One region of the Pseudomonas sp. TE36184 genome, then DNA from elsewhere that is predicted to be linked to it. Evidence: predicted binding sites of a transcription regulator. Region 1 holds the regulator's gene; the other holds the start of a gene.
What was found. The regulator FliA, encoded in region 1, starts transcription of late flagellar genes. The targets are predictions, from matches to a motif close to CTAAAGTTTNNNNNNNNNNNGCCGNTAA.

Region 1 (10,738 bases):
TTCCAGTGCCAGTTGCGGCCGCGTCTTGACCTTGAGTTCGACAGGACGGTTCATCACGCCACCTGCGCCACAAGCTGTTGCGACAGCAGGTGCTTGAGCAGCGCGCGGTACGCCAGCACGCCGCGACTTTTACCGTCGAACTGCGAAGGGGTCAGGCCGGCGCGGCTGGCGTCGCGCAGGCGCGTGTCCACCGGGATATAGCCCTGCCAGATGGTGTCCGGGTAGGCATCGCGCAGTACGCGCAAGGTGCCGAGGGACGCCTGGGTGCGGCGGTCGAACAACGTCGGCACGATGCTGAACGGCAGCGCCTGTTTGCGTGAGCGGTTGATCATCGCCAGGGTGCTGACCATGCGTTCCAGGCCCTTGACCGCGAGGTGCTCGGTCTGCACCGGGATCACCAACTGCTGGCTGGCCGCCAAGGCGTTGACCATCAGCACGCCGAGCAACGGCGGGCTGTCGATGATCGCGTAGTCGAAGTCCTGCCACAGTTGCGCCAGGGTCTTGGCGATCACCAGGCCCAGGCCGCTCTGCCCAGGCGACTGGCGCTCAAGGGTGGCCAGGGCGGTGCTCGACGGCAGCAGGGAAATGCTTTCATTGCTGGTGGGCAGCAGCAGTTGCCCGGGCAGATCGCTCGGCACGCTGCCCTTGTGCAGGAACAGGTCGTAGCAGCTGTGCTCCAGCGCGTCCGGGTCGTAGCCGAAATAGCTGGTCATCGAGCCGTGGGGGTCCAGGTCGACCACGACCACGCGCTTGCCCGCCTCGGCCAGCAAGCCGGCTAAGGCGATGGAGGTGGTGGTCTTGCCGACTCCACCTTTTTGATTGGCAACTGCCCAGACTCTCATTCGGTTGATTCCTCCCGGCGGGCACAGGCGCGACCGAGACAGTGCATAGGTTATTGAGCCGGTGACGGAGAATTGACGGAGCTTTGCCGTACCGGCGGCTTTGCAAGGGCCGGTGCAGTTTGTGTGCCAGCCCGCTTCAATGCCGCGTCCGGGGTTGCATTTGCCGTGCCGGTGCCGGTCAGGCTGCGGCGCACATCCAGGTTGCGCGAGACCACCAGCACCACCCGGCGGTTGCGGGCGCGGCCTTCCGCCGTGGCGTTATTGGCCACCGGCTGGAACTCGCCGTAGCCGACCGACGCCAGGCGACCGGGGTTCACGCCCTGCATCGCGAGCATCCGCACGATGCTGGCCGCCCGGGCCGACGACAGCTCCCAGTTGGTCGGGTACTGCGCGGTACTGATGGGGATATTGTCGGTGAAGCCTTCCACGTGGATCGGGTTTTCAAACGGCTTGAGGATCGCCGCCACCTTGTCGATGATGGTGAACGCCTGGTCGCTGGGCATGGCATCGGCGCTGGCGAACAGCAGGCTCGAATTGAGCTCGATCTCCACCCACAACTCATTGCCGCGCACGGTCATCTGGTTGGAGCTGATCAAGTCGCCGAACGCGGCGCTGATATCGTCGGCGATGCTTTTCAGCGGGTCGCCGGTGCCGCCCATGCCGGCGGAGGTCTCATCGCTGTCGTTGACCAGCGGCTTGGCCGGGGTCACGGTCTTGGGCCGCTCTTCGCCGATCGGGATCGGCTTGAGCGAACGATCGGCGTCGTTGAACACGCCGATCAGCGCTTGGGAAATGACTTTGTACTTGCCTTCGTTGATCGACGAGATGGAATACATCACCACGAAAAACGCGAACAGCAAGGTGATGAAGTCCGCGTAGGACACCAGCCAGCGTTCATGGTTGACGTGTTCTTCAGGCTCGCGACGGCGACGGCTCACAGACGATTACCTCCGCAAAACGAATCACCTGCAGGAGCGAGCTTGCTCGCGAAAAATCCGAGAGCAACGCGTTCGTCCAAAATGCCCGCGTCATCGTTGACGATTTTCGCGAGCAAGCTCGCTCCTACACGTTTCATGTACATCAATCCATGAAGCCCTGGAGCTTCAATTCGATGGAGCGCGGGTTCTCGCCCTCGGCAATCGACAGGATGCCTTCGAGCAACATTTCACGGTAACGCGACTGGCGCAGGGCAATCGACTTGAGCTTGCTGGCCACCGGCAACAGCACCAGGTTGGCACTCGCCACACCGTAGATGGTGGCGACAAACGCCACGGCAATGCCGCTGCCCAGTTGCGACGGATCGGCGAGGTTGCCCATCACGTGGATCAGGCCCATCACCGCACCGATGATGCCGATGGTCGGCGCGTAGCCGCCCATGCTTTCAAAGACTTTGGCGGCGTTGATATCGCGGCTTTCCTGGGTGTAGAAATCCACTTCCAGGATGCTGCGAATCGCCTCCGGCTCGGCGCCGTCCACCAGCAATTGCAGGCCTTTGCGCGCGTAGCTGTCGGGCTCGGCATCGGCCACGCCTTCCAGGCCCAGCAGGCCTTCCTTGCGTGCGGTGAGGCTCCAGTTGACCACGCGGTCGATGCCGCCGGCCAGGTCGACGCGCGGCGGGAAAATAATCCAGATCAGGATCTGCATGGCACGCTTGAACGAACTCAAGGGCGACTGCAGCAATGCCGCGCCGACGGTGCCACCGATCACGATCAGCGCCGCCGGGCCGTTGGCCAGGGCGCCGAGGTGCCCGCCTTCGAGGTAGTTGCCGCCGATGATCGCGACAAACGCCATGGTGATACCGATCAGACTCAGTACATCCATCAGAGGCAGGCCTCCACCAAATGCCTGCCGATATCGTCCAGGCTGTAGATCGCGTCGGCCAGCTCAGCCTTGACGATGGCCATCGGCATGCCATAAATCACGCAACTGGCTTCGTCCTGGGCCCAGATCGCACTGCCGCCCTGCTTGAGCAGGCGCGCGCCTTCGCGACCGTCGGCGCCCATGCCGGTGAGCACCACCGCCAGAACTTTGTCGCCGTAGGACTTGGCTGCCGAACCGAAGGTGATATCCACGCAGGGTTTGTAGTTGAGGCGCTCATCGCCCGGCAGGATTTTGATCGCGCCACGGCCATCGACCATCATCTGCTTGCCCCCAGGCGCCAGCAGCGCCAGGCCAGGACGCAGGATGTCGCCATCCTCGGCTTCCTTGACGCTGATGCGGCACAGCTTGTCCAGGCGCTCGGCGAAGGCCTTGGTGAACGCGGCGGGCATGTGCTGGATCAGCACGATCGGCGCCGGGAAGTTGGCCGGCAGTTGGGTCAAGACCCGTTGCAGGGCAACCGGGCCGCCGGTCGAAGTACCAATGGCAACCAGCTTGTAGGCCTTGCGTTTCGGCGCCGGCGAATGGGCGTTTGGCGCAGGTGCCCGCACGGGTGCCGCGGCAGGCCGGGCAACCGCTGCCGGCGCCGGGCGACCGAACGCCGTGCTGGTGGGTGCCGCCGGAGCCGCGACCGGCGCAGGCGCCGGGGCGCTGAACAGGCTGCGACGGTTGCTGCGCGAAATGCTGTGGACCTTCTCGCACAGCATCTGCTTGACCTTCTCGGGGTTGCGCGAGATGTCTTCGAAATTCTTCGGCAGGAAGTCCACCGCACCGGCGTCCAGCGCATCCAGGGTGACCCGGGCGCCTTCGTGGGTCAGCGAGGAGAACATCAATACCGGGGTCGGACAGCGCTGCATGATGTGTCGGACTGCGGTGATGCCATCCATCATCGGCATCTCGTAGTCCATGGTGATCACGTCCGGCTTCAACGCAATGGCTTGATCAATCGCCTCTTTACCGTTGGTGGCCGTGCCGACCACCTGGATCGTTGGATCGGCGGAAAGAATTTCCGAGACGCGGCGGCGGAAGAAACCCGAATCGTCCACCACCAGGACCTTGACTACCATAAACACTCCGTTAGGCGGGGCAGGCAATACCGCCCTGCCCCACCAGAATCAAATACGCCGTGCGGCGTAACGCTTGAGCATGCTCGGAACATCGAGAATCAACGCGATACGACCGTCACCGGTGATGGTCGCACCCGACATGCCCGGGGTTCCCTGCAGCATTTTGCCCAAAGGCTTGATGACCACTTCTTCCTGGCCGACCAGTTGATCGACGACAAAGCCGATGCGCTGGGTGCCCACGGAGAGAATCACCACATGGCCTTCGCGCTGCTCTTCATGGGCGGCCGAGGCGACCAGCCAGCGCTTGAGGTAGAAGACAGTGGCAACGCTTTGTCGCGCACGATCACCACTTCCTGGCCGTCCACCACGTTGGTGCGCGACAGGTCGAGGTGGAAGATCTCGTTGACGTTGACCAGCGGGAAAGCGAAGGCCTGGTTGCCCAGCATCACCATCAGGGTCGGCATGATCGCCAGGGTCAACGGCACCTTGATGACGATCTTCGAGCCCAGGCCCTTGGTCGAGTAGATATTGATCGAACCGTTGAGCTGGCTGATCTTGGTTTTCACCACGTCCATGCCCACGCCACGGCCCGACACGTCGGAAATCTCGGTCTTGGTCGAGAAGCCCGGCGCGAAAATCAGGTTGTAGCACTCGGTATCGGTCAAGCGGTCGGCGGCATCCTTGTCCATCACGCCACGCTTGACGGCGATACCGCGCAGGATCGCCGGGTCCATGCCTTTGCCGTCATCGGTGATCGACAGCAGGATATGGTCGCCCTCTTGTTCCGCCGCCAGAATCACCTTGCCGTTACGGGACTTGCCCGCGGCTTCGCGTTCTTCCGGGGTTTCCACGCCGTGGTCGACGGCGTTGCGCACCAAGTGGACCAGCGGGTCGGCCAGGGCCTCGACAAGGTTTTTGTCGAGGTCGGTTTCTTCACCCACCAGTTCCAGGTTGATTTCTTTCTTGAGCTGGCGAGCCAGGTCACGAACCAGGCGCGGGAAGCGACCGAAGACTTTCTTGATCGGCTGCATCCGCGTCTTCATCACCGCGGTCTGCAGGTCGGCAGTGACCACGTCGAGGTTCGACACGGCCTTCTGCATGGCTTCGTCGCCACTGTTCAGGCCCAGGCGCACCAGGCGGTTACGCACCAGCACCAGTTCGCCGACCATGTTCATGATGTCGTCCAGGCGCGCGGTATCCACACGCACCGTGGTTTCGGCTTCGCTGGCAGGCTTGTCGGCCGCGGCGGCGGCCGGGGCACGCGCGGCAGCGGCAGGAGCGGCGGCAGCCGGGGCACGCGCGGCAGCGGCAGGAGCGGCGGCAGCCGGGGCCGGGGCCGGCTTGGCGGCAGCAGGGGCCGCGGCTTTGGCCGGTGCCGGTTTGGCCGCCACCGGGGCTGCCGTCGCCGCAGCGCCAGCGGCCACTTCAGCGAACTTGCCCTTGCCGTGCAATTCGTCGAGCAGGGCTTCGAATTCGTGATCGGAAATCAGCCCGTCGCCGGCAGGTGCGGCAGCGGCAGCAGCCGGTGCGGCAGCCGTTGCGGCGACTTCCGGCAAGGCATCGGCAGCAAAGGAGCCCTTGCCATGCAACTGGTCGAGCAACGCTTCGAATTCGTCGTCGGTAATGTCGGTGCCGGCGGCGGCGGCGGCTGCCGGAACTTGCGAGGCACTCGCAGGTGCTTGCGCCTCAGCCGCAGGTGCAACGGCGTCGGCAGCGAACTGGCCCTTGCCGTGCAACTGATCGAGCAGGGATTCGAATTCTGCGTCGGTAATGTCTTCGCCGGTCGGCGCGGCGGGCGCGGCCACTGCAGCGACCGCTTGCGGCGCTTCGGCTTCGGCCTTGACCGCATTGAGGGAGTCGAGCAGTTGCTCGAACTCGCTGTCGGTGACATCCGCTTCGGCTTCGACGACAGGCTCCGGAGCCGCTTCCACCACCGGCGCGGCCGCGGTGTCGGCAGGCTCCGCCAGACGCGCCAGGGCGGCCAGCAGTTCCGGGGTGGCTGCGGTGATCGGGGCACGTTCGCGAACTTCGCTGAACATGCCGTTGACCGCATCCAGCGCTTCGAGAATCACGTCCATCAGCTCCGAATCAACGTGACGCTCACCCTTGCGCAGGATGTCGAACACGTTCTCGGCGATGTGGCAGCACTCCACCAGCTCATGGAGCTGGAGGAAGCCGGCGCCCCCTTTTACAGTGTGAAAACCGCGAAAAATTGCATTGAGCAGGTTCGCATCATCCGGTCGGCTTTCCAGCTCGACCAGTTGTTCGGACAGTTGCTCTAAAATTTCGCCGGCCTCTACAAGGAAATCCTGAAGGATTTCTTCATCGGCGCCGAAGCTCATGGGTGTGCTCCTTAGAAGCCTAAACTGGATAACAGGTCATCTACGTCATCCTGACCTGACATAACGTCTTCACGTTTATCGGCATGAATCTGCGGACCTTCACCCTTGGCGAGATGTTTTTGTGGATCTTTTTCCGAGAGGATCGCTTCGCGGTCATGTTCGATGCCGGCGAAACGATCAACTTGGCCTGCCATAAGCACCAATTTGAGCAAGTTGCTTTCCACTTCGGTGACCAATTGGGTCACGCGCTTGATCACCTGACCGGTGAGGTCCTGGTAATCCTGGGCGAGCAGAATGTCATTGAGGTTGCTGGACACCGTGTGGTTGTCCTGTTCGCTGCGCGACAGGAAACCCTCGACCCGACGGGCCAACTCACGAAACTCCTCAGCCCCCACTTCCCGACGCATGAAGCGGCCCCAGTCAACGCTGAGGGCCTGGGCTTCGTTGGCCATGCCGTTGACCAGGGGCGTGGCGTTTTCCACCAGGTCCATGGTGCGGTTGGCCGCCGCTTCAGTCAGCCTGACCACATAGGACAGGCGCTCAGTGGCATCGGTGATTTGCGAAATTTCTTCAGCCTGGGGCATGTGCGGGTCAATCTGAAAATTGACGATCGCACTGTGCAGCTCGCGCGTGAGCTTGCCCACTTCCTGATACAGGCCGCGGTCACGGGTCTGGTTAAGCTCATGGATTAACTGCACCGCGTCGCCGAACTGGCCTTTTTCAAGGCTCTCGACCAGTTGGTGAGCATGCTTTTTCAGGGTCGACTCAAAGTCCCCCTGTGACGTTTCTTTATGCTCCATAGCTCCCCCGCGATGGCATTAGCCGTGGATGCGTTCGAAGATTTTTTCGATCTTCTCTTTCAAGGCCAATGCAGTGAATGGCTTGACCACGTAGCCGTTGACCCCGGCCTGGGCGGCTTCGATGATCTGCTCACGCTTGGCTTCGGCGGTCACCATCAACACGGGAAGGCTGCGCAGTTTTTCATCGGCGCGCACATGGCGCAGCAAGTCGATACCGGTCATGCCGGGCATGTTCCAGTCGGTTACCAGAAAGTCGATGCTCCCGCTGTTGAGGATCGGAATCGCCGTAAGGCCGTCATCCGCCTCGACCGTGTTGGTGAACCCCAGGTCACGCAACAGGTTTTTTATGATCCGCCGCATCGTTGAGAAGTCATCAACGATGAGGATTTTCATGTTCTTGTCCAATTCGACCTCCAAGCAGTCTTAAAACGCGTCCAGCACCTGGACGCGCCATTTCAATCAACAGGCGTTACACAAAAAGGACTGCCCAGGGCACCACGAAACTCACCCGCGAAAACCAAGGGCCTCGCGGTAGTGTCTGCAGTGTCCCCACACTGCCTGTCAGCGCGCGCGCCACTCTCCCAGGCGTCCCCGCAAGCGGGCTGCGCACTGGCTGTGCAGCTGGCTGACACGCGATTCGCTGACCCCCAGGACCTCACCGATTTCCTTGAGGTTCAGCTCTTCGTCGTAGTACAGCGCCAACACCAGTCGCTCACGCTCCGGCAGATTGGCAATCGCGTCCGCCAGCGCCCCCTGAAAGCGTTCATCTTCCAGGTCGCGCGACGGTTCGAGATGAGCACTCGCGCCGTCCTCGTGCAGCCCTTCGTGTTCGCCGTCCTGCAACAGGTCGTCGAAACTGAACAGGCGGCTGCCCAAGGTATCGTTCAAAATCCCGTAATAATCGTCGAGACTCAATTGGAGTTCGGCCGCAACTTCGTGATCTTTAGCGTCGCGACCGGTTTTTGCTTCAATTGCACGAATTGCGTCACTGACCATGCGCGTATTGCGGTGTACCGAACGCGGCGCCCAATCCCCTTTACGCACTTCATCGAGCATCGCACCACGGATACGGATACCCGCATACGTCTCGAAACTCGCACCCTTGCTCGCGTCGTATTTGGTCGATACTTCGAGCAGGCCGATCATGCCGGCCTGGATCAAGTCTTCGACCTGGACACTGGCGGGCAGGCGTGCCAGCAAGTGATAGGCAATGCGCTTGACCAGCGGCGCATAGCGCTCGATCAATTCGCCCTGGCGGTCACGTGCCGAATTTTTGTAAAGGTTATAGCCGCTGGCTGTCATAGCACCGGTCCTGCGCTCGTCTGATGCACCAATCGCTCGACGAAAAACTCCAGATGCCCCCGAGGGTTGGCGGGCAACGGCCAGGTATCGACCTTCTGAGCAATAGCCTTGAACGCCAACGCGCATTTCGAACGAGGGAACGCTTCGTAGACCGCACGCTGCTTTTGCACGGCCTTGCGTACACACTCGTCATAGGGAACTGCGCCGACGTATTGTAAGGCGACATCGAGAAAGCGATCAGTGACCTTGGTCAACTTGGCGAACAGGTTGCGTCCTTCCTGCGGGCTCTGGGCCATGTTGGCCAGCACGCGGAAGCGGTTCATGCCGTAGTCGCGGTTGAGCAGTTTGATCAGGGCGTAGGCGTCGGTGATCGAGGTGGGTTCATCGCAGACCACCAGCAGGACTTCTTGCGCGGCGCGCACGAAGCTGACCACGGACTCGCCAATCCCGGCGGCGGTGTCGATCACCAGCACGTCGAGGTTGTCGCCGATATCGCTGAACGCCTGGATCAGGCCGGCATGCTGCGCAGGGCTCAAGTGGACCATGCTCTGGGTGCCCGAGGCGGCCGGCACGATGCGGATGCCTCCAGGGCCCTGCAGCAGCACATCGCGCAGCTCGCAGCGACCCTCGATCACATCGGCGAGGGTGTGTTTGGGCGTGAGCCCCAGCAAAACGTCAACGTTCGCCAACCCAAGGTCAGCATCCAGCAGCATGACACGACGGCCAAGCTCTGCCAGGGCCAGGGACAAATTCACTGACACGTTAGTTTTCCCGACGCCACCTTTGCCGCCGGTCACCGCGATCACCTGTACGGGATGCATGCTGCCCATTTTAATTCTTTACCTTGTCTTGCTTAGACGCAGGCTACATGGCTTGGCCGCGTGAATCGCTTGCAGACCATCGATGTAGATACATTTCATGGTGTTCATGCTGCCTCAACCCACCCGCTTTGCCGGGTTGTGGTAAAGGTCAGCGAACATATCGGCCATCGCTTCCTCGCTAGGCTCTTCTTGCATTTGCACGCTGACGGCACGGCTGACCAACTGATGACGGCGCGGCAGATGCAAATCATCCGGAATCCGCGGCCCGTCGGTCAGGTAGGCGACCGGAAGTTCATGACTGATAGCCAGGCTCAGCACCTCGCCCAGGCTCGCGGTTTCGTCGAGCTTGGTGAGGATGCATCCGGCCAGGCCGCAGCGCTTGTAGCTATGGTACGCAGCGGTAAGAACTTGTTTTTGGCTGGTGGTTGCAAGCACCAGGTAATTTTTTGCCTTGATGCCACGCCCGGCCAGGCTCTCCAGCTGCATGCGCAACGCCGGATCGCTGGCTTGCAGGCCGGCGGTATCGATCAGCACCACACGTTTGCGCAGCAACGGATCGAGGGCGTTGGCCAGGGACTGGCCCGGGTCGACGTGGGTCACCGACACATTGAGGATGCGGCCCAGGGTCTTGAGTTGCTCCTGGGCACCGATGCGGTAGCTGTCCATGCTTACCAGCGCGATGTTCTGAGCGCCGTACTTGAGCACGTAGCGCGCCGCCAGCTTGGCCAGCGTGGTGGTCTTGCCCATGCCGGCAGGGCCGACCATGGCGATCACGCCGCCCTCTTCCAGGGGTTCGAGTTCCGGGGTGACGATCATCCGCGCCAGGTGGGCCAGCAACATGCGCCAGGCCTGGCGAGGTTCTTCGATTTCGCTGGTCAGCGCCAGCAGGTCGCGGGACAACGGGCCGGACAGGCCGATGCGTTGCAGGCGACGCCACAGGTTGGCCTGTTGCGGCTTGCTGCCTTGCAGTTGGGTCCAGGCCAGCGAACCGAGCTGCACTTCCAGCAGCTCGCGCAGGCCGTTGAGCTCAAAGCGCATCGAGTCGAACACACGCTGGTCGACTGCGGCGGCCGGGGCAGGCGCGGCAGGCGCGGCAGGACGCGGCGGTTCGATGAACGTCGGCTCGACCAGCGGCTCGGCGGCGGTCAGCGGCAGGCCGGCGAACAACTGGCGATTGGTGGTCGCATCGCTGTCACCGCGCATGCTCAGTTCGGCCTGGGCCGAGACAATGCGCGAGGCCGTCTTGCGCAGCTCGTCTTCAAGCTCCATGTTCGGGACACGCGGGGCCAGCGCCGAAGGGGTGTAATCCAGGGCAGCCGTCAGCTCGACACCGCCGGCAATACGACGGTTACCGATAATCGCAGCGTCGGCGCCCAGCTCGTCACGTACCAGTTTCATGGCCTGACGCATATCGGCGGCGAAAAAACGCTTTACTTGCATAACCCACTACCTCAGCCGTTGGGCCCTACTGTCGCGACGATAGTCACTTGCTTGTTGTCAGGGATTTCCTGATAAGCCAAAACGTGCAAATTCGGCACTGCCAGGCGTCCAAACCGCGACAACATCGCTCGGACCGGGCCTGCCACCAGCAGAATCACCGGTTGGCCCTGCATTTCCTGACGCTGCGCTGCTTCGATCAACGAACGCTGCAGTTTTTCAGCCATGCTTGGCTCCAGCAGAACGCCC
Region 2 (10,738 bases), 3.3 Mb from region 1:
TGGTTGTTGCGCCAGCGGGTATTCAGTTGGCACGCGCCCTTGGGCATGTTGGGTAGCCTGTTTGTGATCAGCCTGCTGTGCTGGAATGGCTCGGGCTCTGACTCTCACGGCTCGCCGCTGTTTCATCTGCTGACGGGCGCCACGCTTCTCGGCGCATTTTTTATCGTCACCGAGCCGGTCTCCGGCCCGAAAAGCCCCAGGGCCCGGCTGCTGTTCGGGGCGGGCGTGGGCCTGTTGACGTATCTGATTCGCACGTGGGGCGGTTACCCGGACGGTGTAGCCTTTGCGGTGCTGCTGATGAACCTGGCCGTGCCGGCGCTGGAACGCCTGGTGGCCGCGAAACAGCCGGCGGTCAGCCTATGAAGTCGCGCAGAGGCGTACTGCTGGCGTTGCTGATCGCTATCGGCGGCGGCACGCTGATCCTGACCCTTCAGCACCTGACCGCCGATCACGCCGCGCGCCAGGCCCTGGCCCTGCAGCGCCAGGCGTTGCTCGACCTGCTACCCGCCGACCGTTATGACAATCAGCCGCTGGAGCAACCGCTGCCGATCGCTGCGCAGCCGCTGGAGGAGAGCCAACTGCTGGGTGGCTATCGGGTGAGCCTGTCGGGCCAACCCAGCGCGGTGCTGCTGCGGTTGAGCACCAGCGGCTATGCCGGCCCGATCGAACTGCTGATCGCCATTGACCTCAACGGCAAGCTGCTGGGCATCAAGACCCTGGCGCAATCGGAAACCCCAAGCCTGGGCGGGCTTATCAGCCAGCCCGGCAACCCTTGGCTGGCCTCATTCAAGGGGCGTTCACGCACGGACATGCAAGACTCGACCGTCGATCAAATAGCCGGTGCCACCCTCACCTCTCGAGCGGTGATCAGCGCCACCCATGACGCTTTGCGCTATTTCGACGAGCACCGCTCATCCCTGCTGGAGCCCGACGCCCATGACTAGAGCCGTTGGCCTGGCCAATGCAGCGATGCTGGCACCGTTGCTCGGGGTGACTGACACCCTGCCCAAAGCCCTGAGCTTCCTGGCGTTGTCGGCGCTGACCGTAACGCTCTACGGCCTGGTCATGCGCGCGGTGCGCTCGCGCCTGAGCGCGTCCCTGCGGCTGGGTGCCAGCTTGATGGTCGCCGCGACACTGGTCAGTTGTGTGCAGCTACTGTTGCAGGCATTTGCGCTGCCGCTGTATCAGCAGTTGGGCATCTACCTCGCGCTGATCAGCGTGCAATGCGTCGTCCTGGAACACCATGGTTTCTTTGAGGCGGGCCAGCGCAAGGCGCAGCTACGGTTAGTCGGCCTGTTCGCCGCGCTCATGCTCGTCATGGGGTTGTTACGCGCCAGTGCCGCCACCACATTGATGCCGGCCGGGTTTATCCTGCTTGGGTTATTGCTCGCAGGGTTGCAAGCCTGGGCCCATTTTTCACAATCACGCTGACCGCCAGCAAGGAATCGCCTGCCCCATGAACGCCGCAAAACGCCTGGAAATTTTCCGCAGGCTCCACGAAGACAATCCGGAACCCAAAACCGAACTGGCCTACTCCACGCCGTTTGAGTTGCTGATTGCGGTGATTCTCTCGGCCCAATCCACAGACGTCGGCGTCAACAAGGCCACGGCCAAACTGTATCCCGTGGCGAACACGCCGGCAGCGATCCATGCCTTGGGCGTGGAAGGTTTGTCCGAATACATCAAGACCATCGGCTTGTACAACAGCAAGGCGAAAAATGTCATCGAGACCTGCCGCCTACTGGTGGAGCGGCATGGCGGCGAAGTGCCGCAAACCCGCGAAGCGCTGGAGGCTTTGCCAGGCGTGGGCCGCAAAACGGCAAACGTTGTGCTCAATACGGCGTTCCGGCAACTGACCATGGCCGTGGACACTCACATTTTCCGGGTGAGCAACCGCACCGGCATTGCCCGCGGCAAGAATGTGGTGGAAGTGGAAAAACAACTGATGAAGTTTGTCCCCAAGCCGTATCTGCTCGATTCGCACCACTGGCTGATCCTTCACGGGCGCTACGTTTGCCAGGCCCGCAAGCCGCGCTGCGGCAGCTGTCGCATCGAAGACCTGTGCGAATACAAGGACAAGACGTCGGACGATTGAGGGATCATAGGTTTTTTCGATCTATCGATTGAAAAAATCTTTTTTACCCGCTCATGGAATATCGTTATAAGGAGCGCCAACGGCAGTCTTAGCCCGGAGTTAACGTTATGAGCACTGGCAAAGAACAACTGGAAGTGGACGATGACCTTGTCGAGTCGGATGACGATGGGCAGGAAGCACCTGTAGAGGTGGCCAAGACCAATCTAAGCAAACGCCGCACCATCGACAACCTTCTGGAAGAGCGACGCTTGCAAAAACAGCTGGCCGATTACGATTTCGACCTCTGATCAGCCGAGAACGGCCGGAAGCCTCCCTCACGGAGGCTTTTTTCTGCCGATTCGCCTGGCTATCCAGCCATGGGGTGGCGCCCTCCTCTAGACCAGGCCATTGCGTTGAGCCAACTCGATCAGATCGACCAGTGAGCGGGCATTGAGCTTGAGCAGCAAGCGTGTCTTATAGGTGCTGACGGTTTTGTTGCTGAGGAACATGCCGTCGGCGATCTCCTTGTTGGTTTTGCCGCGCGCCAGTTGCTGCAACACCATCATCTCGCGTCCCGAAAGGCGCTCGACCATGTCGGCCTCGCTGGCATTGCCCATGGTGGAACGCACCGAATTCAGCGCCTGGTTGGGAAAGTAGCTGTAGCCGGACAGCACCGCCTTGATGGCACTCAGCAATTCCGTCAGGTCCTGCTGCTTGCACACGTACCCGGCCGCCCCCGCCTGCATGCAGCGCATGGAGAAATGGCCCGGCGCCTGGGAAGTCAGGACCAGCACCTTGAACGGTGTGGCCTGTTTGGTGGACGACAGCCGGCAGATAACTTCCAGGCCATCGAGTTTGGGAATTCCAATATCCAGTATGACAATGTCCGGCATATGTTCCCGTGCAAGTTGCAACGCATCGACACCGTTATCGGTCTCGGCAACGACCTCATAACCATGACGCTCCATTAGCATGCGCACAGCAAGACGAATGACGGGATGATCATCCACGATCAGCACTTTATTCATGAGAAAGTCCAATTTCGCTGTTCGAATTATTCAGAGCAAGCACAATAGCCTAGTCGTTTCCTAGTTGGCATAGCGTTCCACCCCAAGCAACAGCAAGCAGAGACCCAACCCACAACGAGATAGGAATTAACCTACAAAAAAACACCAACTCAGATGTTTCGAGTTTTATGGAGCCTTTCAGACCTTTCCGGGCTCGCACATATTTTGAGAGAAATATCCGGTGAATAGGGGGGCACCCGTAAACGCAGCGCACACCCGTTTCAGGAAATGCCCCTTGCATGTCGCGACCGCATGGGCCGACAGGTAAAAAAAGCCTGATGATTTCAGTTCCATTCAACATATTTATTTACACCATAAATTTCCTACAGAACTTTCCGCGACTTACATCTACGCCGCACTTTGGTGAGTGAATTTTCTGTAAGACATAGTTCCTACTCAGGTGTAAATAATTCATTCCTCGGCGGGCCAGGCATCAAACTTTCTGAAACGACGAACCTCGATAGACTTTAAACAAACCTAAACAACTTTAAACATCAGGATCGCCGCGCCTTTTTTACAGGCAAAAAAAATGGCCCCTGAACAAGGGGCCACTTTTCATTTCGACGGGAACACTCAGAACAACTTGCGACCCTTGTTGGCCGCAATACGCATGCGCAGTGCATTCAACTTGATGAAGCCTGCTGCGTCCGCCTGGTTGTAGGCACCGCCATCTTCTTCGAAGGTGGCGATGTTGGCGTCGAACAGCGACTCATCGGACTTGCGACCGGTGACGATCACGTTGCCCTTGTACAGCTTCAGGCGCACAACGCCGTTCACGTGAGCCTGGGAAGCGTCGATCATCTGTTGCAGCATCAGACGCTCAGGGCTCCACCAGTAGCCGGTGTAGATCAGGCTGGCGTACTTGGGCATCAGCTCGTCTTTGAGGTGAGCCACTTCGCGGTCCAGGGTGATCGACTCGATCGCGCGGTGGGCGCGCAGCATGATGGTGCCGCCTGGGGTTTCGTAGCAGCCACGGGACTTCATGCCCACGTAACGGTTCTCGACGATGTCGAGACGGCCGATACCGTGTTCGCCGCCGATACGGTTCAGGGTCGCCAGTACGGTGGCCGGGGTCATCTCGACGCCGTCCAGCGCGACGATGTCGCCGTTGCGGTAGGTCAGTTCCAGGTACTGCGGCTTGTCAGGAGCGTTCTCCGGGGAGACGGTCCAACGCCACATGTCTTCTTCGTGCTCAGTCCAGGTGTCTTCCAGCACGCCGCCTTCATAGGAGATGTGCAGCAGGTTGGCGTCCATCGAGTACGGGGACTTCTTCTTGCCGTGACGCTCGATCGGGATGCCATGCTTTTCAGCGTAATCCATCAGCTTTTCACGGGACAGCAAGTCCCATTCACGCCAAGGGGCAATCACTTTCACGCCCGGCTTGAGGGCATAGGCGCCCAGTTCGAAACGCACCTGGTCGTTGCCTTTGCCGGTGGCGCCATGGGAAATGGCGTCAGCGCCGGTTTCATTGGCGATTTCGATCAGGCGCTTGGCGATCAGCGGACGTGCGATGGAGGTACCCAGCAGGTACTCGCCTTCGTAGACGGTGTTGGCGCGAAACATCGGGAAAACGAAATCGCGGACGAACTCTTCGCGCAGGTCGTCAATGTAGATCTCTTTGACGCCCATGGCTTGCGCCTTGGCGCGTGCAGGTTCGACCTCTTCGCCCTGACCCAGGTCAGCGGTGAAGGTCACCACTTCACAGTTATAAGTATCCTGCAGCCACTTGAGGATCACCGAAGTGTCCAGGCCGCCGGAATACGCGAGAACGACCTTGTTTACGTCGGCCATGCCATCACTCCACGGGGTTTTACGGAAAGGCAACGATTCTACCGATCAAAACCGCGAAATTACAGGGGCGCGACAGCAAATGAAGATAAAGCGACAGATTATGTCGAGCGGGCGACCAATGGTCGCACCTTATGACGTAGCGGCGGGGTTGCTCGGGCCCTTGGCTTGCACCGCCGGTTTCTCGGGGGCAGCCACGCGTTCGAGCTGGATATTGACGCGCCGATTGCGCGCGCGGTTGGCGGCATTGGTATTGGGCGCCAAGGGGTAGCTTTCGCCGTGGAAACGCATGGTGATCTGCGATTCCGGCACGCCGTTGGCCTTGAAGTAGTCCATCACCGCCAATGCGCGACGGCGCGAGACATCGCGATTGGTCAGGCGATTGCCGCTGTTGTCGGAGTGACCGTTCAATTCGATATGGTTGACCGTCGGATCGGCCTTCATGAATTCGACGATCACCGCCAGCTTGCGCTTGGCCGCTGCGTCGAGCTCGATACCGCCACCGGGGAAGCCGACTTCGGTCTGCTTGACCTGATCGTAATTCATCGGCAGCAGCTTGGCGGTACACAGTTGATAGTCGTTGTAGGCTTTGTTGAATTTCACCGGCAACAGACGAATTTCCGAATAGCCGCCTTCACGCCCGTAATGCCGCACGGTCGGGCTGCGCCCCTCGAGCAGGCCATTGAACAGGCGCCCGGCCTGGGCCTGGGAACTGTTGAACAAGACCTCGCCACTGCCGGCACGCACGGCGCCGAGGTTGATATCGCCACGGCCCGGTTGCCATGGCGCAGCCGCCGCCAGCAGGGTCGCCGATCCTGCGCCGAGCAAGCCGTTAAAGGCTTTCAGACGGAATGTCGCCTGCTCGCCGGCCCGGCGCACGAACTCACCCGAGCCGAAATCGGTGATCGGCTGGGTCAAGCGGCACTCGAATTTGTCGCCCTCCACCTTCCACTCAATATTCTCCAGACGTGTCTGGAACGTGAGGGCCATCGCAGGCAGGCTGGCGAACACACTGAGCAGGGCTAGATAATGCTGGCGCACGGGAGGCTCCACTGGTTTCTACAACACTTCAAAGCGTCATACATCGTTAAGGCATACCAAAGGCTATCGGATGCATCCGGCAAAACTTGATAGCGAGTGCCTGCAAGAGTCTTTTCCGGTAGCATTCCCACCAGATTGACCCGCCTGGAATCCCCAATGTCCGACCGCCTGACCCTGCTGCGTCCCGACGACTGGCATATTCATCTTCGCGATGGTGCTGCGTTGCCCCACACCGTGGCCGATGTTGCGCGCACGTTTGGCCGCGCCATCATCATGCCTAACCTGGTACCTCCGGTGCGTAATGCCGCGCAGGCCGACGCCTATCGCCAGCGCATCCTCGCTGTACGGCCGGCCGGCAGCCGCTTCGAACCGCTGATGGTGCTCTACCTGACCGACCGCACCCAGCCCGACGAAATCCGCGAGGCCAAGGCCAGCGGTTTCGTACACGCCGCCAAGCTGTATCCGGCGGGCGCGACCACCAACTCCGACTCCGGCGTGACCAGCATCGACAAGATCCTGCCGGCGATCGAAGCGATGGCCGAAGTCGGCATGCCGCTGTTGATCCACGGTGAAGTCACCCGCGGCGATGTCGACGTGTTCGATCGCGAGAAGATCTTCATCGACGAGCATATGCGCCGGGTGGTCGAGCTGTTTCCGACCCTCAAGGTGGTGTTCGAACACATCACCACGGCCGATGCGGTGCAGTTCGTCACCGAGGCCTCGGCCAACGTTGGCGCGACCATCACCGCCCATCACCTGCTCTACAACCGCAACCACATGCTGGTGGGCGGGATTCGGCCGCACTTCTATTGCCTGCCGATTCTCAAGCGCAACACCCATCAGGTGGCCCTGCTGGACGCTGCGACCAGCGGCAACCCGAAGTTCTTCCTCGGCACCGACTCGGCGCCCCACGCCCAGCATGCCAAGGAAGCGGCCTGCGGTTGTGCCGGTTGCTACACCGCCTATGCGGCGATCGAGCTGTACGCCGAAGCGTTCGACCAACGCAACGCCCTGGACAAACTCGAAGGCTTCGCCAGCCTCAACGGCCCGCGTTTCTACGGGCTGCCGGCGAATACCGACCGCATCACCCTGGTCCGTGAAGACTGGACTGCCCCCGTCAGCCTGCCGTTTGGCGAGCTGACTGTTATCCCGCTGCGCGCCGGTGAAACACTGCGCTGGCGCCTGCTGGAGGAAAGCAAGTGAGTGAAGACCATTACGATGACGAACACGAGCATAGCGGTGGAGGTTCCCGTCACCCGATGGCCGAGCGGTTTCGCGGCTATCTGCCGGTCGTCATCGACGTAGAAACCGGTGGCTTCAACTGCGCCACCGACGCGCTGCTGGAAATCGCCGCGACCACCATCGGCATGGATGAACAGGGTTTTGTGTTCGCGGAACACACCCACTTCTTCCGCGTCGAGCCGTTCGAAGGCGCCAATATCGAAGCCGCGGCCCTGGAGTTCACCGGGATCAAGCTCGATCACCCACTGCGCATGGCGGTGAGTGAAGAAGCAGCACTGACCGATATCTTCCGTGGCGTGCGCAAGGCGTTGAAGGCCAATGGCTGCAAACGCGCGATCCTGGTGGGGCACAACAGCAGCTTCGACCTGGGCTTCCTGAATGCCGCCGTGGCGCGGCTGGACATGAAGCGCAACCCGTTCCACCCGTTCTCCAGCTTCGACACCGCTACGCTCGCCGGCCTGGCTTATGGCCAGACCGTATTGGCCAAAGCCTGCCAGGCCGCCGGTATCGACTTTGACGGTCGCGAAGCCCACTCGGCGCGCTATGACACCGAAAAGACCGCCGAGCTGTTCTGCGGCATCGTCAACCGTTGGAAACAGATGGGCGGCTGGGAAGACTTCAACGACTGAAGTGGAATCCCGCGCATAAAAATCTATGGTCACCCCCATTTTTGCAATACTGATTAACGGGTGGTGTGGTTGGCTTGCTTAAATCTATCCGGCGTCTGTTTGGGGCATGCCCCAGCGCCACGATGAGAGTCGCGCCTGACGATCCTTAAAAACCGGTCGGCTTCTGAAGCCGATTTTTATGTCAGGATCTTCGCCAGGCCGGTGTGCCGTTCACATCATCTGTTGTTCAGCTATCGCAAAACCTGAAGGGTGAATCGTGGTACTGCAACAACTGCAGGGTCAGGCGTTCAAAGCGTCTGGCCCTGCTTCATATTGCGTATGGCGAGCGGCTATCGCCCAAGCGATACGCGCCAGTTTGTTAGCCAGGGCACAGGCCACGACATTTGAATGTCGTCGACTGAGCAAGGTTTTAACCCAGTCAGCCAGAGCGCCTTTCTGGTGATCCAGCCTCTGCATATAGACCCTGGAACACTGCACCAACAGTTGTCGCAGATGCTTGTCACCCCGCTTGCTGATCCCCAGCAGATTGGCCTTGCCGCCCGTACTGTACTGCCTGGGCACTAAGCCAACGGAGGCGGCAAAGTCGCGACCGCATCGGTACTGTTTACCATCGCCCATCTCCACAGCCAGCAGGCTGGCGGTGATCGGGCCGACACACGGCATGCTCAGCAAACGACTGCCCAGATCATCGTTGGCCAGTTGGCCCGCCAGTTCTTTATCCAGCGCTTTGATTTGCTCATCCAGATAGACGAAGTGATCGTGCAGGCGCTGCAATAAGACCGTCAGACGAACGGGTAATTCGTGCTCGGCCAAAACGCTCGCCAAACGCTTCATGATGGCCAATCCCTTGGGCAGGCTGATTCCAAACTCCAACAGAAAACCGTGCATCTGATTAGCCGTTTTGGTGCGGTCATGCACCAATGATTCGCGCATCCGATGCAGCACAGACAGGGTTTGCTGGGATTCGGTTTTAGGCGTAACGAAGCGCATGGATGGGCGGGAAGCGGCTTCACAGATCGCCTCAGCGTCGACGAAGTCATTTTTGTTGCCCTTGACGAAGGGCTTAACGAACTGCGGGGAAATCAGCTTGGCCGTGTGTCCCATCGCCATCAGTTGGCGAGCGACAAAATGCGACCCTGCACAGGCCTCCATCACCACGACACAGCTCGGCACATTGCCGAAAAACTGCATCATCTGCGCTCGTGAGCATTTTTTGCGAAACACCTCGCGGCCCGACTTATCCTGGCCGTGCAGGTGGAAAGTATGTTTGCCGAGATCGATACCGATCAGTGCTGACTCGCTCATGATGATGGCCTCCGAAAACAAAACACCCCGTGAAAGCGTAGCCCTCACAGGGTGTTGGGGGTGACCATCTCATTAGCCGGCCTTCTCAGGCCGGTTTTTTTTACCGCAAACGTGGCTTACAGCTTGCCGGCGTTCTCGGTCAGGTAGGCTGCAACGCCTTCTGGCGAAGCGTTCATGCCTTTGTCGCCTTTTTTCCAGTTGGCAGGGCAGACTTCGCCGTGCTCTTCGTGGAATTGCAGCGCGTCGACCAGACGGATCAGCTCTTCCATGTTACGGCCCAGCGGCAGGTCGTTGATGATCTGCGAGCGCACAACGCCCTTGTCATCGATCAGGAACGCGCCACGGAACGCCACGCCGCCTTCGGACTCAACGTCGTAGGCCTTGGCGATGTCGTGCTTCATGTCGGCAGCCATGGTGTATTTGACTTTGCCGATGCCGCCATCGTTGATGGCAGTGTTGCGCCAGGCGTTGTGGGTGAAATGGGAGTCGATGGAAACCGCGACCACTTCAACGTTACGCGCCTTGAAATCGTCCATGCGGTGGTCCAGAGCGATCAGCTCCGAAGGGCAGACGAAAGTGAAGTCCAGCGGGTAGAAGAACACCAGGCCGTATTTGCCTTTGATGGCTTCAGACAGCTTGAAGCTGTCAACGATTTCGCCAGTGCCGAGAACGGCAGGTACGTCGAAATCCGGGGCTTGTTTGCCGACGAGTACGCTCATTGGATATCTCCTGATGCAGGGGTGACGATTGAAGTAAAAGGACCGGCCTCGAGTCTGCCGCGCATAAGCGACAAGCCTGTGACGCAGTCACGCTTCGTGAAGACCGACCATCATACACTGAAAAAACCGTTCGTCAGCGCACAGGCAAAGTCGCGGCCCAGCACGGCAAAACTACTTTGACAATCATTCTCGTTAACATTAAGATCCATCGCACTTAAGCCTTAAACCCGCGATGGTTCTCCCTTATGTATGTCTGCCTCTGCACTGGCGTCACCGACGGACAAATCCGCGAAGCAATCTACGAAGGTTGCTGCAGCTACAAGGAAGTGCGTGAAACGACCGGCGTTGCCAGCCAATGTGGCAAATGTGCTTGCCTCGCCAAGCAAGTGGTACGGGAAACCCTGACGCAGCTGCAAACAGCTCAGGTCGCGCTGCCCTATTCAGCAGAATTTACACACGCCTGAATCAACGTATTTTAAAGAGCCGGACTTAGTGTCCGGCTTTTTTATGCCCGCAATTCAATTAGTTAGGGCCAAGACGCGGAACACAAACATTCTTATTCAGATTAATTTTCATTTATTATTCAATAACTTAGGTTTGACACTCAGGGGCTCGCCACGCAGACTCCTGCTTATATACCGCGAATAAAGGGCAGGACCCCAATCATGAAAGGCGACATCTCAGTCATCCAGCAACTCAACAAAATCCTTGGCAATGAACTGGTCGCGATCAATCAGTACTTTCTGCATGCGCGCATGTATGACGATTGGGGCCTGGAAAAGCTGGGCAAGCGTGAGTACAAGGAATCGATCAAAGCCATGAAGGACGCCGATGCCCTGATCAAGCGCATCCTGTTCCTGGAAGGCCTGCCGA

Region 2: the regulator FliA is predicted to act here: its motif matches at 6,034-6,061, upstream of ACVWZP_RS14490 (flagellar protein MotY).

The regions. Positions count from the first base shown of each region.
Region 1 covers NZ_JBSSCU010000001.1:6,476,781-6,487,518, reverse strand. The annotation lists gene ACVWZP_RS29510 (CheW domain-containing protein) at 1-54, opposite strand, end outside; gene ACVWZP_RS29505 (ParA family protein) at 54-842, opposite strand; gene motD (flagellar motor protein MotD) at 893-1,780, opposite strand; gene ACVWZP_RS29495 (hypothetical protein) at 1,777-1,917, opposite strand; gene ACVWZP_RS29490 (flagellar motor protein) at 1,923-2,663, opposite strand; gene ACVWZP_RS29485 (protein-glutamate methylesterase/protein-glutamine glutaminase) at 2,663-3,787, opposite strand; partial or broken gene ACVWZP_RS29480 (chemotaxis protein CheA) at 3,836-6,129, opposite strand; gene ACVWZP_RS29475 (protein phosphatase CheZ) at 6,141-6,929, opposite strand; gene ACVWZP_RS29470 (chemotaxis response regulator CheY) at 6,948-7,322, opposite strand; gene fliA (RNA polymerase sigma factor FliA) at 7,491-8,231, opposite strand; gene fleN (flagellar synthesis regulator FleN) at 8,228-9,061, opposite strand; gene flhF (flagellar biosynthesis protein FlhF) at 9,167-10,492, opposite strand; gene flhA (flagellar biosynthesis protein FlhA) at 10,504-10,738, opposite strand, start outside.
Region 2 covers NZ_JBSSCU010000001.1:3,214,061-3,224,798, forward strand. The annotation lists gene ACVWZP_RS14455 (RnfABCDGE type electron transport complex subunit D) at 1-363, shown strand, start outside; gene ACVWZP_RS14460 (RnfABCDGE type electron transport complex subunit G) at 360-944, shown strand; gene ACVWZP_RS14465 (Rnf-Nqr domain containing protein) at 937-1,431, shown strand; gene nth (endonuclease III) at 1,457-2,095, shown strand; gene ACVWZP_RS14475 (PA3496 family putative envelope integrity protein) at 2,203-2,382, shown strand; gene ACVWZP_RS14480 (response regulator transcription factor) at 2,470-3,102, opposite strand; gene ACVWZP_RS14485 (argininosuccinate synthase) at 3,715-4,932, opposite strand; gene ACVWZP_RS14490 (flagellar protein MotY) at 5,062-5,970, opposite strand; gene pyrC (dihydroorotase) at 6,127-7,173, shown strand; gene rnt (ribonuclease T) at 7,170-7,841, shown strand; gene ACVWZP_RS14505 (IS110 family RNA-guided transposase) at 8,121-9,146, opposite strand; gene ACVWZP_RS14510 (peroxiredoxin) at 9,263-9,865, opposite strand; gene ACVWZP_RS14515 (bacterioferritin-associated ferredoxin) at 10,111-10,329, shown strand; gene bfr (bacterioferritin) at 10,531-10,738, shown strand, end outside.